One region of the Rummeliibacillus sp. JY-2-4R genome, then DNA from elsewhere that is predicted to be linked to it. Evidence: riboswitches for the same ligand, from Rfam matches in the RefSeq annotation. Region 1 holds a riboswitch; each other region holds the start of a gene.

Region 1 (4,293 bases):
TGTTGTAAATGAAGTTTTCGATCCTGAATTTTTAGAAAAGGTTCAGAAAAAAGCTCAATATTTAACAGAAAAATTAAAAGAATCACTTCCTTCAACTGTTGAAGTTCGAGGAATGGGATTATTGCAAGGGTTTACTTGCGAAAATTCTTCATTAGTTGTAGAAGCTGCAGAAGAGAACGGATTATTATTAGTTGCAGCAGGACAAAATGTAGTCCGTGTTTTACCACCATTAACAGTAAGTTTAGCTGAGATTGATGAGGCAGTTGAAATTATTCAAGCTTCAATTCCTGTAACAACAACTACGAAATAACATCAGTGAATTAAAGCGCTCTCGAGAATCGCCATTCACAAGAAAATAACCATTTTAAGTGCTTCCAATAAGAAAAAGGAACGGGTAACTTTTTTCTTATTGGTAAGCACTTTTATTATTCCAAAATACTTTATTTACCTGTACAAATTTTAAGATAACCAAAATAAAGCTACTTAAAAGTGAATAAATTTATAGAAATCAATCATCCACTTAAGCACAGATGTTAATATTAATTTCATTTTAGAGTTGATGTATAAAACGAGTAAATTTAACAGATACACTATTAATTTAAATATAAAATGTACACTTTTAGAAAACCGAAACAACAAAAAAAGCCTAAGTTTGTTAAAATAACAAAACCTAGGCTTTTTAATGTCTTTTCTTTATTAAGCCTCTACTTTAGTAAGCTTTCCCAAACGTTCGATTGCTTCAGCCAATAGTGATTCATCTTGTACTAATGCAACACGAACATAGTTTTTGCCAGCATCACCAAAGATTGAACCTGGTACCATTACAACTCCTGTTTGATCAATTGCTTCATAAACAAATTCGATATCATTCAATTCTTGATTTGGGTATTTTGCCCAAACGAACATACCACCTTTAGACGGCGTCACATTCCAGCCGATTTTTTCTAAACCATCTATTAAAATACGATGACGTTTAGTAAAAACAGAACGTAATCGATCTGTAATTTCTTCTGCATTGTCTAAAGCGACACATGCAGCATCTTGAATTGGGCAGTATATTCCATAATCGAGATTGGATTTTAGTTCTTGAATAATTGAAATCATTTCAGCATTGCCAGTAATATACGCAATTCGCGCTCCAGCTAAGCTAAAACTTTTTGAAAGAGAGTTGATTTCCATTCCGACTTCTTTAGCCCCAGGAGTAGATAAGAAACTCATAGGTTTACCATCATCAAAGTAAAATTCTGAGTACGCTGCATCATGAAGCACAATAATATTGTATTTTTTTGCGAATGCAACAACCTTTTTAAAGAATTCTTCAGAAGGCATTGCAGGAACTGGGTTGCCTGGTAAATTTAATATCATCATTTTCGCCTTTTCAGCAATTTCTACAGGTATAGCATCTAAATTAGGTAAAAAACCGTTTTCTTCTAACAAAGGCATATAATAGGGAATCGCTTCTGCTAAGTGAATTCCGGCATCATATGCAACATACGCTGGATTTGTAGTTAATATATAATCTCCGGGATTACAAAATGCTATTGGTACGTGTACTAACCCTTCTTGAGACCCCATTGTTTGGATAATTTCTGTGTCAGGATCTAAATCTACATTACTACGACGTTTATAATAATCTGCAACAGCTTGATAGAATTTTTTAGTACCACTTAATGTGTATCCGTATGAAGTTGATAACGCTGCTTGTTTAGAAAGTTCCATCCGAACCCTTTCGTCAGGTGGTAAATCGGGGCTACCAAGACTTAAATCGATTAGCTTCGTCCCAGTAGCTGCTTTACGATTAGCGGCGGCTTTTAAATCTCCAAATATTGCTTTTGGGAACATTGCCATTTTCTTTGATCGTTCGATTTTCACTAGTAAGCACTCCTTAATTGAATATAAAAACTATCAAATATTTTACCATAGTTAACTATTATATAACAGTTAAAAATTAAATATAAAATAGTAAAACACATAATACAAACTATTATAATACTAATTTTATGTGTAGAATAGGGATATTAGAATTAGTACTTAAATTGTGTGTGTATTCTTAAATCTTACTAAAAGAATGGGTTTAATATCCTTTATATATCAATGTTTTAGAAGGTAAAATAATTTTCAGAAAAGTTTGCAATAATAAATTTTTCATGTTAGGATTACATTAATTACATAACTCTTATCAAGAGAAGCTGAGGGAAATGGCCCTATGAAGCTTCAGCAACCTCTGTCTTACAGAAAGGTGCTAAGTCCTACAAGACAATTGTCTTGGAAGATAAGAATCGAGCAGAATTTCAAAACCTCTTTTCTTATCATAGAAAAGAGGTCTTTTATTTAACTTTGAAAAGGAGCGTTTAAAATTGCCAATTAATATTCCTAAAAATTTGCCTGCAACAGAGCTATTAAAGAAAGAAAAAATATTCGTTATGGAAGAAGATCGATCCAAAAGTCAAAATATTCGTCCATTAAATATTGCCATCTTAAATTTGATGCCACAAAAAGAGAAAACAGAATTACAACTTCTTAGATTATTAGGAAATACACCATTACAAACAAATGTTACGTTTTTAAACACAGCTACTCATGAATCAAAAAATGTAAGTAAATCTCATTTAGAAACTTTTTATTCAACATATGAAGAAGTGAAGCACCGTAAGTTTGATGGTCTTATCATTACAGGTGCTCCAATTGAATTAATGGAATTTGAAGAAGTTGATTTTTGGGACGAGATAAAAGATATTATGGATTGGTCAAAAACAAATGTAACTTCTGTATTACATATTTGTTGGGGGGCACAGGCTGCACTTTATCATCACTTTGGGATTGGAAAATTCCCATTAAAAGAAAAATGCTCTGGTATTTTCCGACATAATGTGTATGATTCTACAGTTAAATTATTAAGAGGATTTAATGATGTATTTACAGCACCCCATTCTCGTCACACATCTGTTTCACTTGAAGAAGTTGAAGCACATCCAGATTTAACTGTATTATCTGCCTCAGATGAAGCTGGATTATTTATTGCTATATCTAATGATGAAAAGTTAATCATGGTTACAGGTCATTTAGAATATGATGCAGATACTTTGAAAGAAGAATATGAGAGAGATGTTGCAAAAGGAATTGACATTGCAGTTCCAAAACATTATTTTCCAAATGATAATCCGACAAACGCGCCATTGAACACTTGGCGCTCACATACACATCTACTATTTTCAAACTGGTTGAATTACTATGTATACCAAGAAACACCATATGAATGGGAATAGTAAATTAATAATTTATAGCCGCTGCGAAGTATTAACTAATCGCAGCGGTTTATTTTTATCCTTCCATCCATTAAGGTTTAAAAATGGTTTGCTATAATAATGAAAATGGATGTTAGAAAAGAGGGAATTTTAATGTTTAAAACGATTGGCGTATTAGCTCATGTAGATGCCGGGAAAACCACATTTTCTGAGCAATTGCTTTACCATACAAAAAGTATAAAAGAAAGGGGAAGAGTTGATCACAAAGATGCATTTTTAGATAATCATGCCATTGAACGTGAGAGAGGGATTACTGTTTTTGCTGAGCAAGGTCGTATAGTTGTAGGCGAAGATACATACACAATTATTGATACACCAGGACATGTTGATTTTTCACCAGAAATGGAAAGAGCAATTCAAGTAATGGACTATGCAATTTTTATCATAAGTGCAGTTGATGGTGTAGAAGGACATTCTGAAACTGTCTGGCATCTACTCCGAAAGTACAAGATACCTACATTTATCTTTATCAATAAAACAGATCGTGAAGGGGCTAATGTTGAAGCTGTATTGAGAGAAATGCAACAAGAATTATCACCTAATATTATTCCAATAACAAATCACCTAAAAGATCACACTCTTTCTGAGCAGTTAATTGAATTTATAGCTGAAAGAGATGATACTTTACTTCATCAATATTTGGAACAAAATATTGATGAAAAACTATTCTTGAAATCATTTAAACAATTAATAAAGAATGGTAAGGCGTTTCCTTGTGCTGATGGCTCTGCCTTAAAAGATATTAGGATAATGGATTTTTTTGAACAATTTATGACTTTAACTGAAACTACTTTTGATAGCAGTAAACCATTTACAGCAAAAGTTTTTAAAATTCGTCATGATGATAAGAAACAACGAATTACATTTCTTAAAGCCCTATCAGGTAAGTTGAAAGTTCGTGATGAATTAGGTTTTGGTGAAAAGAATGAAAAGGTAACTGAAATACGATTATATAATGGTAAAAAGTTTGAAGTGGTTAAAGAAGTAC
Region 2 (4,293 bases), 1.6 Mb from region 1:
CAACGTTGATTTAATGGAATTTTCTGATTAGTAGGAGATTAAAAATAATTTTAATACACTTTTGAAAAGAAAAGAGTGACTGCCATAAAAGCGTCACTCTTTCATATAGTTGAAACTGACTATATTCTTTTATCCCGCATTAACTGGCTTTTGCCTCCCACCTCAAGGCTTTAAAGAACTTGAAGAAGCAGCGGTTGAGATAACTGCCCGTAAAAACCCGATCGGTGAGATACAGTGAAACTTACCGATGCGTTAGCAGAGGTTTAGTTGAACTAATCGACAGTAGAACGGGACTAACAATTAGTGGGGTATGGCCAACTAAAACCGCCACGTCAATCACAACGTTGGCACTGATACCTCCTGTACGTCAGAAAACCCCCACTAATTAAAGTTTCGCTTTATTTCGCAGTTGCTTTTGTGTTTACTTTTGCAAACGCAGTTTCTAATGCATTGATAATATCTTCTGCTGCTTCTAAACCAATGGATAGGCGTACTAATTCTTCGGGAACACCTGCTTTTTTAAGTTCTTCAGCATTCAATTGTTGATGTGTTGTAGATGCTGGGTGAATGATTAATGAACGTGCATCCCCAACATTTGCAACATGGGAGAATAATTCAATATTGTCGATTAACTGACGCCCCGCATCACGGCCCCCTTTGATACCAAATGTAAGTACAGAGCCGAAACCATTTTTTAAGTATTTTTTAGCAAGTGATGCAAATTCGCTGTCATCAAATCCGTTATAATGTACCCATTCAACTTGGTCATTAGATTGAAGATATTCTGCTACTTTGCGTGCATTTTCATTGTGATATGGAACACGTAAATGAAGTGTTTCTAAACCTTGTAATAGATTGAATGCTGCATCTGGGCTAAGTGTTGGTCCAAAGTCACGTAGTAATTGAACGCGTAAACGAGTTGCGAAAGCTGCATCACTCGTATCAATACCATAGCGTAAACCATGATAAGATGCATCTGGCTCAGTGTAATCAGGGAATTTTCCACGGGTCCAATCAAATTTACCGGCATCCACTACTACACCAGCAATTGTTGTACCATGACCACCAATCCATTTCGTTGCAGAATGAACAACGATATCTGCACCAAATTCGATTGGATTGCAACCTACAGGTGAAGCAAATGTATTGTCAATAATTAATGGAATTTCATGTTTGTGTGCAATTTCTGCTAATGCTTCAATATCTACAATTGAAAGACTTGGGTTACCAATTGTTTCAGCATAAATTGCTTTTGTATTTTCATTGATTGCTGCTTCAAATTCTGCATTGTTTTTTTCATCAACAAATGTCGTTGTAATGCCATAGCGAGGCAATGTATTTGCAAATAGATTGTAAGTACCACCATAAATACTAGCTGCTGAAACAATATGATCGCCAGCGCGAGCAATGTTTAAAATTGAAAATGCAATAGCTGCCATACCTGAAGAAAGGGCAACTGCTGCTGTACCACCTTCTAGCAATGCGATACGTTTCTCAAAAACATCTACAGTTGGATTCATAATACGAGAATAGATATTACCTGGTTCTTCAAGTGCAAATAATTTACGGGCATGTTCAGAATCCTTGAATTTGTATGCTGTTGTGCGATACACAGGAACGGCAATTGCTCCTGTTGTTGGATCAGGTGTTTGACCACCATGTACTGCTAAAGTCTCTTTACGTAATTCTGTCATTGATAATTCCTCCTAAAATTTAAATGTGATAGATGGAAAACGGAGGTGTGTAAAAGGGTTTCTATAAAAAGAAAAACCCTTCTTCACGTAAGAAGAGGGTTAAATTTAGCATTATCCTCCCCTTATCTCTCAGATCCGATGTGAACCTGTAGGAATTAGCACCTTGGTAAACGGTATGTTACTGGTTGCTGGGCATCGCAGGGCCTATCCCTCCGCCGCTCTTGATAAAGGTTATTTGGTTTTTATTCCATCTTATTGAAGTAAGTATAGAAGAATACTAGGATAAAAGTCAAGATTTTTCTGAATTTTTTAAATAACAAAATTAGCAGAGATGCAATTTTGAGTAAAATCCCGTATAGTAGAGATGAAACTTACCATATAAGGAGCTGACATTTAAGAATGGTTAAAGAATTATTACGCAGTCATACATCAGTTCGAAAATATACAGGCGAAAAAATTCCAAAAGATGTTGTGAGAGATTTAGTTGAAACTGCTCAAATGGCAGCAACATCACATTTTATCCAAGCATATAGTGTAATCTGGGTATCCGATGAAGAAAAGCAACAAAAACTTGGTGTTCTATCCAATAATGAATTTCAATTCCAAACAGCAGGAGCTGCTTTCTTGTTTTGTGTAGATTTTAAACGTCTTCAATCTGCGGGTAAAAAACAAGGTGTAGAAATTGTTGCTGATTCTGCAGAAAATCTTTTGGCCGGTGTTGCAGATGTTGCCATATTCGCACAAAACTTTGTTATTGCAGCAGAATCAAAAGGATATGGTATTTGCTATATCGGCGGTGCACGCAACAAACCTGCTGAAATTAGTGATTTATTCGATTTACCTGATTACGTTTTCCCACTATTTGCAATGACTATTGGTACACCAACAAAACGAAACGAAACAAAACCTCGTCTTCCTTTAGATGCAGTTTTGCACGAAAATAGCTATAACGTAGAAAAGTATGACCAACTATTAGATGAATACGATACACTCTTAGAAAAATATTATGAAAGTCGTTCTTCTAATAAGAAATCAGCCAATTGGACTAAACAAATGGCCGATTATCTAATTGAACAACGCCGACCATATATGAAAGAATTCCTAGCAAGCAAAGGATTTACTTGGAAGTAACATAATTCATTTCGAACATAAATCATCATAAAGAAAGAGCCACGAAAAGTGTTTAGTCTTTTCGTGGCTCTCTTTTAATTTGTGGGTACAAGACAAGCTTGCTTTTCTTTTTATTTACTTTCAATACCTGCAATTGTCATTTCTTTAACAGGTAAAAAGACATCATTAGAATTCAAATAGGTTACTACTACTTGGTCACCCTCTTTTAAATAAACTGCAAGAGGAGCTGCTTCTGAGCTAACAATATAGTTTTCTTTGTTGTCTAATAGGAATGAGATGGTAGTGAAATCCCCACTCTTCTCTTTGTAAACACGGACAACTTTACCTTTTGCCGTTTTTTCTTCATTTGAAGAACTACTATTTAAAGAGCTGCTCTTCGAACGGTTAATAATTGTTTTATATTGTCTTAATGCCTCATTTGGCGTAGCTGCTGAAACAGAAAGCTCTGGGCTTGCTGCTGAAACTATTGAATAATTTTGTAAGAAGCCATTCGAGTCAAGCACTGGTACTAACCAACTTGCTTCACCATAAAAGTTATAAATAATTGGCATAGCAGCTTGCCACTTTTTCTCGATGAATTTCTTTTCGAGAATTTGTATAGCGCCTTGTGAATCCATATATGCTTCTTGCTTGTTTCCTGAATAGTACGTAGCTTGGCCTGTTCTAGCATTCGTCAATGAATAACCGAGCATAGAATCTACGCCTTTTTTAGGACTTGTGAAATCCGTGAAGTAAAACATTGTTCCATTTTCATCAAATACTGGACTAACATTTGCTTCTGTTCCTTCATCTGAAGGTAATTTGACATCTTTTTTGCCAAAGATACTATTCAAATAACCATGGACGTATTTTCCAAAATATTCATTTTGGCGACTTACAGCTTCTGGAGAAATTGCACCATCGATAAATTCAGGTACATCCTTTAATTCATATGTTTTAGAATCTCCTGTTTCTGCATCAATCATAACAATCCCTTTTGGGTCAAAGCCGTTACGTCCAGATATAAATGTCCCATAAGTACGGATATAATATGGCTTTCCATCATCATTAACCTCTAATTGTGCATCACCATAGAAGATTTCCTTCGTATTTGCTAATCTCATATGACGTTCCACATTGTTATTTAAATAGGCTGAGGTTGTATACACCATCGGCGAACTAACAAATTTAGGATTGTCAGACGAATTAGTCGCACTCATCATCAAATAACCAGGAGATTCTTTCCCTTTCATCCATTTAAAGAAATCAGAGAATTCAACAGGTGCAATATAAACGTATTCACCTTTTACTTTTTGGATTTGTAGATTGCCTAATTCATAGTAACTTGTATTTGGTACTTGGCTAAATGCCTTCTTCATTTTATTGCGGGCAAACTTTGGTGGTACGCTTGCAGGCGTTTTTGTATCATCAAACGCCTTTAGCTCAACTTTCTTTGCCATCTCTGCTGATTGGTATTTTTGATTTGCAT
Region 3 (4,293 bases), 1.3 Mb from region 1:
CCATCGCTGTATAACCGACTAATGCTACAGCTGTTACGGTAATTCCAGAAATAAGTGCTGGAAGGGATTCTGGTATTAAAACCTTCCAAATGATTGTCCAAGTTTTTGCACCCATAGAGCGTGCTGCTTCAATGACACCTTTATCGATTTCACGTAAAGCAATAAGAACCATTCGTGCATAGAATGGTGCAGCACCAATGATTAATGCAGGCATAGCTGCATTTGCTCCACGAATTGTACCTAATAAGAATTTAGTAAATGGAATTAACAGAATAACTAAAATGATAAATGGAATGGATCTGAATATATTCACAACTGAACCAGTTAATAAGTTAGCTAGCTTGTTCGCCCAAAGTTGTGTAGGACTTGTAAGGAATAATATAATCCCTAAGACGATTCCAATAATAAAAGTTAGAATTGTTGAAACAGCTGTCATATATAAAGTTTCTCTTGTGGCTTCCCACATAAGTTCCCAATCGACATTCGGAAAGAGATCGTTAAGCATGACTGATCACCTCCGTTTTAATTCCTAGTTCATCTAAGTAATGAATTGCTTTTGTTGTATTCTCGTTGCTCCCGATGATGCGCACAATTAATGTTCCATATGGTCCACTCTTCGTAGGAGAAATATTACCGTGTACAATGTTAACATCAACATTAAATTCACGAATCAAATGTGAAATCACAGGTTGTTCTGTCTTTGCTCCAACAAAAAATAATTTGATCAATTGATCGTTCGGATAATTTTCAAGCATTTGAGAAATAGATTCTTTGTGACCTGCTGTTTCTGTCACTTGAGATACGAATTTCTTCGTCACGTCTGCTTGCGGAGATTGGAAAACTTCAAGAACGTTTCCTTGTTCTACTACTTTTCCCGATTCCATTACTGCCACACGATGACAAATTTTGCGAATAACATGCATTTCATGAGTGATTAACACAATGGTTAGTCCCAGTTTTTCATTAATACTCACAAGTAAATCTAATATTGCATCCGTTGTTTCCGGGTCTAGTGCTGAAGTTGCTTCATCACATAGTAGAACTTCTGGGTTATTAGCTAGCGCACGAGCAATCCCTACGCGTTGCTTTTGTCCCCCTGATAATTGGGAAGGATAGGCTTTTTCTCTTCCTTTTAATCCAACCAACTCTACTAGTTCAAGCACTTTCTTTTCACGTTCCGCTTTACTAATGCCCGCAATCTCTAATGGGAAAGCAATATTTTCTTCCACTGTTCTTGACCAAAGTAAGTTGAAATGTTGGAAAATCATACTGATTTTATGGCGAGCATTTCGTAATTCTTTTCCTTTAATTGCTGAAATGTTCTGCCCATTTACGGTAACGGTACCTGAAGTAGGCTTTTCTAAACCGTTAAGTAAACGAATCATTGTACTTTTACCAGCACCACTATAACCGATAATGCCAAAAATCTCACCATCATTTATTGATAAATTAACATCATTAACTGCAGTTAGAGATCCATTAGCGGTTTTGTATTTTTTTACTACATTTTTAAGTTGAATCATAATATTCAAAACCACCTTTTGTAAAATAAAGCTAAAAATAAATAAGACCTTTCTGCAAGATTAACAGAAAGGTCTAACGTACGTTTTATACGATAACCGTTCTCTCATCTTCCAAAGCATTTGACTTTGCGTGAATTGGCACCGTGTCACATTGTGACGGTTGCCGGGCTTCATAGGGCACTTCCCTCCACCTCTCTGAATAAGAGTTACGTAAATATTTATTTAATTATGTTTGATACTTTACCACTATATGATTATATCGTCAATCCTTTTTATGAAATTTTTCATATAAATACGACACGGATTGAAAAGCATAGATTTTATCGCGAACCTTACCATTCTCGGCAATCAGTAAGCATGGGACGCTTTCCACCTGATAATCATATGCGATTTGTTCGACAAAATTTAAATTTGCTTTACCTATTTTGATGTCTGGAAATGTTTGATCGATTACCTCCATCATTTTAGAAGCGACCATACATGTACCGCACATAGGAGTATATAAATAAAATGCACATAATGACTCGCTTTCCTTCATATGCTCCCATTGTTCTATTGTCCATTCTTGCATTGTCCGTCATTCCTATTCTAAAAGAAAACTTGCATGTATTTTAAAATCTGCAGCTAATAATATTCTAGCCAAAAATTTTCTTGGTGTCGCCTCTACTTGCTTATATAAAGAAAGCGTACGTAAATGGTACGCCTCTGGATATTCTTTTTTCATCAAGGATCGTAAGCAATCCCCTGAATAATCTTCATCGAAAAACGTATATAAATCATACTCTTCATAAGGGTGTATGAGCTCTTCTAGTTTACTTGGACTAATGGTACCATTCGTGCAAAGAATTGGAACATCCTCTGCTAGTAGAGGTTGAATTTGCAATTTATCTTGTCTACCTTCAACAATAAGCACTTTATCCGACATGCTAATTCCTCCTTACAGTTTGATTCCGCGCTTAGCGGACAGTAAGAATCCTACTTAAGGGAAAAATGAAGCATAGGCAATGATTCTGAAAGCAAATGCCTGAATATACATAAAAACGCCAGCACAAAAGTGTGGCGCTTTAAGTAGTATAATTATTCTTCGATTAGTTTTGTGTATTGTTCAGCTGTAAGTAAGCCTTCAAATTGTGTAGAATCAGTTGGTTCTACAACAACCATCCATGCTTTTTCGTATGGAGATTCGTTAACGAATTCTGGGCTATCTTCTAAGTCTTCGTTGATTTCAACAACTTTACCTGAAATTGGTGCATATAATTCAGATACTGTTTTTACAGATTCAACACTACCGAATGGTTCATCAGCTTTGATTTCGTCGCCAACTTGTGGAAGTTCAACGAATACGATATCACCTAGTTCTGATTGTGCAAATTCTGTAATACCAATACGTACTTTACCATCTTCAGTTTTTACCCATTCATGTTCTTCTGTATAACGTAATTCTGCTGGTACGCTCATTATTAACCCTCCAAGTATGTATTTTTATACACCATAATTTTGACATATTCCTTATTCAAAAACAAGCAATTCTAAAATTATTTCCATGTATTTTCAAACTCTTTTTCATTAAAGCCAATTGTTATTTTTTGGTTGTCTGTGACAATTGGTCTTTTGATTAGCATGCCGTCTGAAGCGAGTAAAGCAATTTGTTCATCTTCGGACATTTCTTTAAGACGATCTTTTAGTTGAAGTTCACGATATTTCATCCCTGATGTGTTAAAGAATTTTTTTAGTGGTAGTCCGCTTAGTTCCCAGTATTTTCTTAATTCATCTTGTGTGGGTGTTTCTTCAACTATGTTGTGAGCGGAAAATTCGATGTTATTTTCTTTTAGCCAGGCTTGTGCTTTTTTACAAGTTGTACATTTTGGATATTGAATCATTTTGATCGTCATGTAAATACTCCTTTTAAAACGAATTTTGGTATCATTTTAATTGTATTGTGACTCTCATTTTGACGCAAGAAAACCGACCCAGAGATATAATGGCCGGTTTTGTTGGTTTATATACATGGTTTTAGAGTTATATTTTTGTTAAATGATTAGAAATTAATCTTCTTCCTACGCTTTGCTTTGTACACTGAAAATCTATTTTATTACTAATTATATTTAGGTTTGTAGTGTAGTCAGCTACGCTTTCCTGCGGGCGAGCGGTGAGTCTCCTCCTTCGTGCGGGGCCTCACCTGTCTCGCTTTTCCTAGCTAGGAGTCTTCGCTGACTACACTACAACTATTTTTGGAGTACTAATCTCCAACATAATTTCTAAAAAAAATCTAGAAATCTATAAATATCTTTAATACATTTTATGTGACTTCAATTAGCGTGCTAATCTCAATTTCCACAAATAATCACCTAAATACTGAAGTTCAACTTCTTTGCAATCAACATATACAATGATAAGAACTTTCCATATAGCAACAATATTTTTACATTTCTTCAAATGCAGCAAAAAGGTGAGCCCCCATCTTACTTCCGGGGCTCACTTTTAGTTTATACTGTATATTTTTCAGCAGCGATTAGTTTTACTGATGCTTGGCGTTTTTTGGTGATGAGATTGTTTGGTGTGTAGCGTGTTAGTTTGCGCAATGCTGATAGTAGCATGCGTGCTTCGTCACCATCTGCTGAAGCGATGATTGTTTCTTTTGCTTCTTTTTCAATTTCTTCAAATGCTTCTTGGGTGAAGATTTCTGTGTAAAGAATTTTTTGTGCTGCTTTTTCTTCTCCATCACGGTCAATTGCTTTTTCCGAACGCAAGACAGCTGATTCCATTGCGA

What was found. A riboswitch is a leader RNA that binds a small molecule or an ion and turns the genes downstream of it on or off. The one in region 1 is predicted to bind S-adenosylmethionine.
Region 2: it holds a riboswitch for S-adenosylmethionine, as region 1 does, so the genes downstream of both, ACWV26_RS01210 (O-acetylhomoserine aminocarboxypropyltransferase/cysteine synthase family protein) here and metA (homoserine O-acetyltransferase MetA) in region 1, are expected to answer to the same signal.
Region 3: it holds a riboswitch for S-adenosylmethionine, as region 1 does, so the genes downstream of both, ACWV26_RS15490 (methionine ABC transporter ATP-binding protein) here and metA (homoserine O-acetyltransferase MetA) in region 1, are expected to answer to the same signal.

Annotation. Positions count from the first base shown of each region.
Region 1 is NZ_CM132623.1:1,868,989-1,873,281, forward strand. Features, by position in the region: gene ACWV26_RS09025 (acetylornithine transaminase) at 1-310, shown strand, start outside; gene ACWV26_RS09030 (aminotransferase class I/II-fold pyridoxal phosphate-dependent enzyme) at 697-1,872, opposite strand; SAM riboswitch class I at 2,174-2,279, shown strand; gene metA (homoserine O-acetyltransferase MetA) at 2,358-3,266, shown strand; gene ACWV26_RS09040 (GTP-binding protein) at 3,399-4,293, shown strand, end outside.
Region 2 is NZ_CM132623.1:245,253-249,545, reverse strand. Features, by position in the region: gene ACWV26_RS01210 (O-acetylhomoserine aminocarboxypropyltransferase/cysteine synthase family protein) at 399-1,694, opposite strand; SAM riboswitch class I at 1,814-1,925, opposite strand; gene ACWV26_RS01205 (NADPH-dependent oxidoreductase) at 2,094-2,825, shown strand; gene ACWV26_RS01200 (hypothetical protein) at 2,936-4,293, opposite strand, start outside.
Region 3 is NZ_CM132623.1:3,156,163-3,160,455, forward strand. Features, by position in the region: gene ACWV26_RS15485 (methionine ABC transporter permease) at 1-505, opposite strand, end outside; gene ACWV26_RS15490 (methionine ABC transporter ATP-binding protein) at 498-1,523, opposite strand; SAM riboswitch class I at 1,625-1,729, opposite strand; gene ACWV26_RS15495 (thioredoxin family protein) at 1,786-2,094, opposite strand; gene ACWV26_RS15500 (hypothetical protein) at 2,107-2,448, opposite strand; gene gcvH (glycine cleavage system protein GcvH) at 2,601-2,981, opposite strand; gene ACWV26_RS15510 (arsenate reductase family protein) at 3,059-3,415, opposite strand; gene ACWV26_RS15515 (acyl-CoA dehydrogenase family protein) at 4,010-4,293, opposite strand, start outside.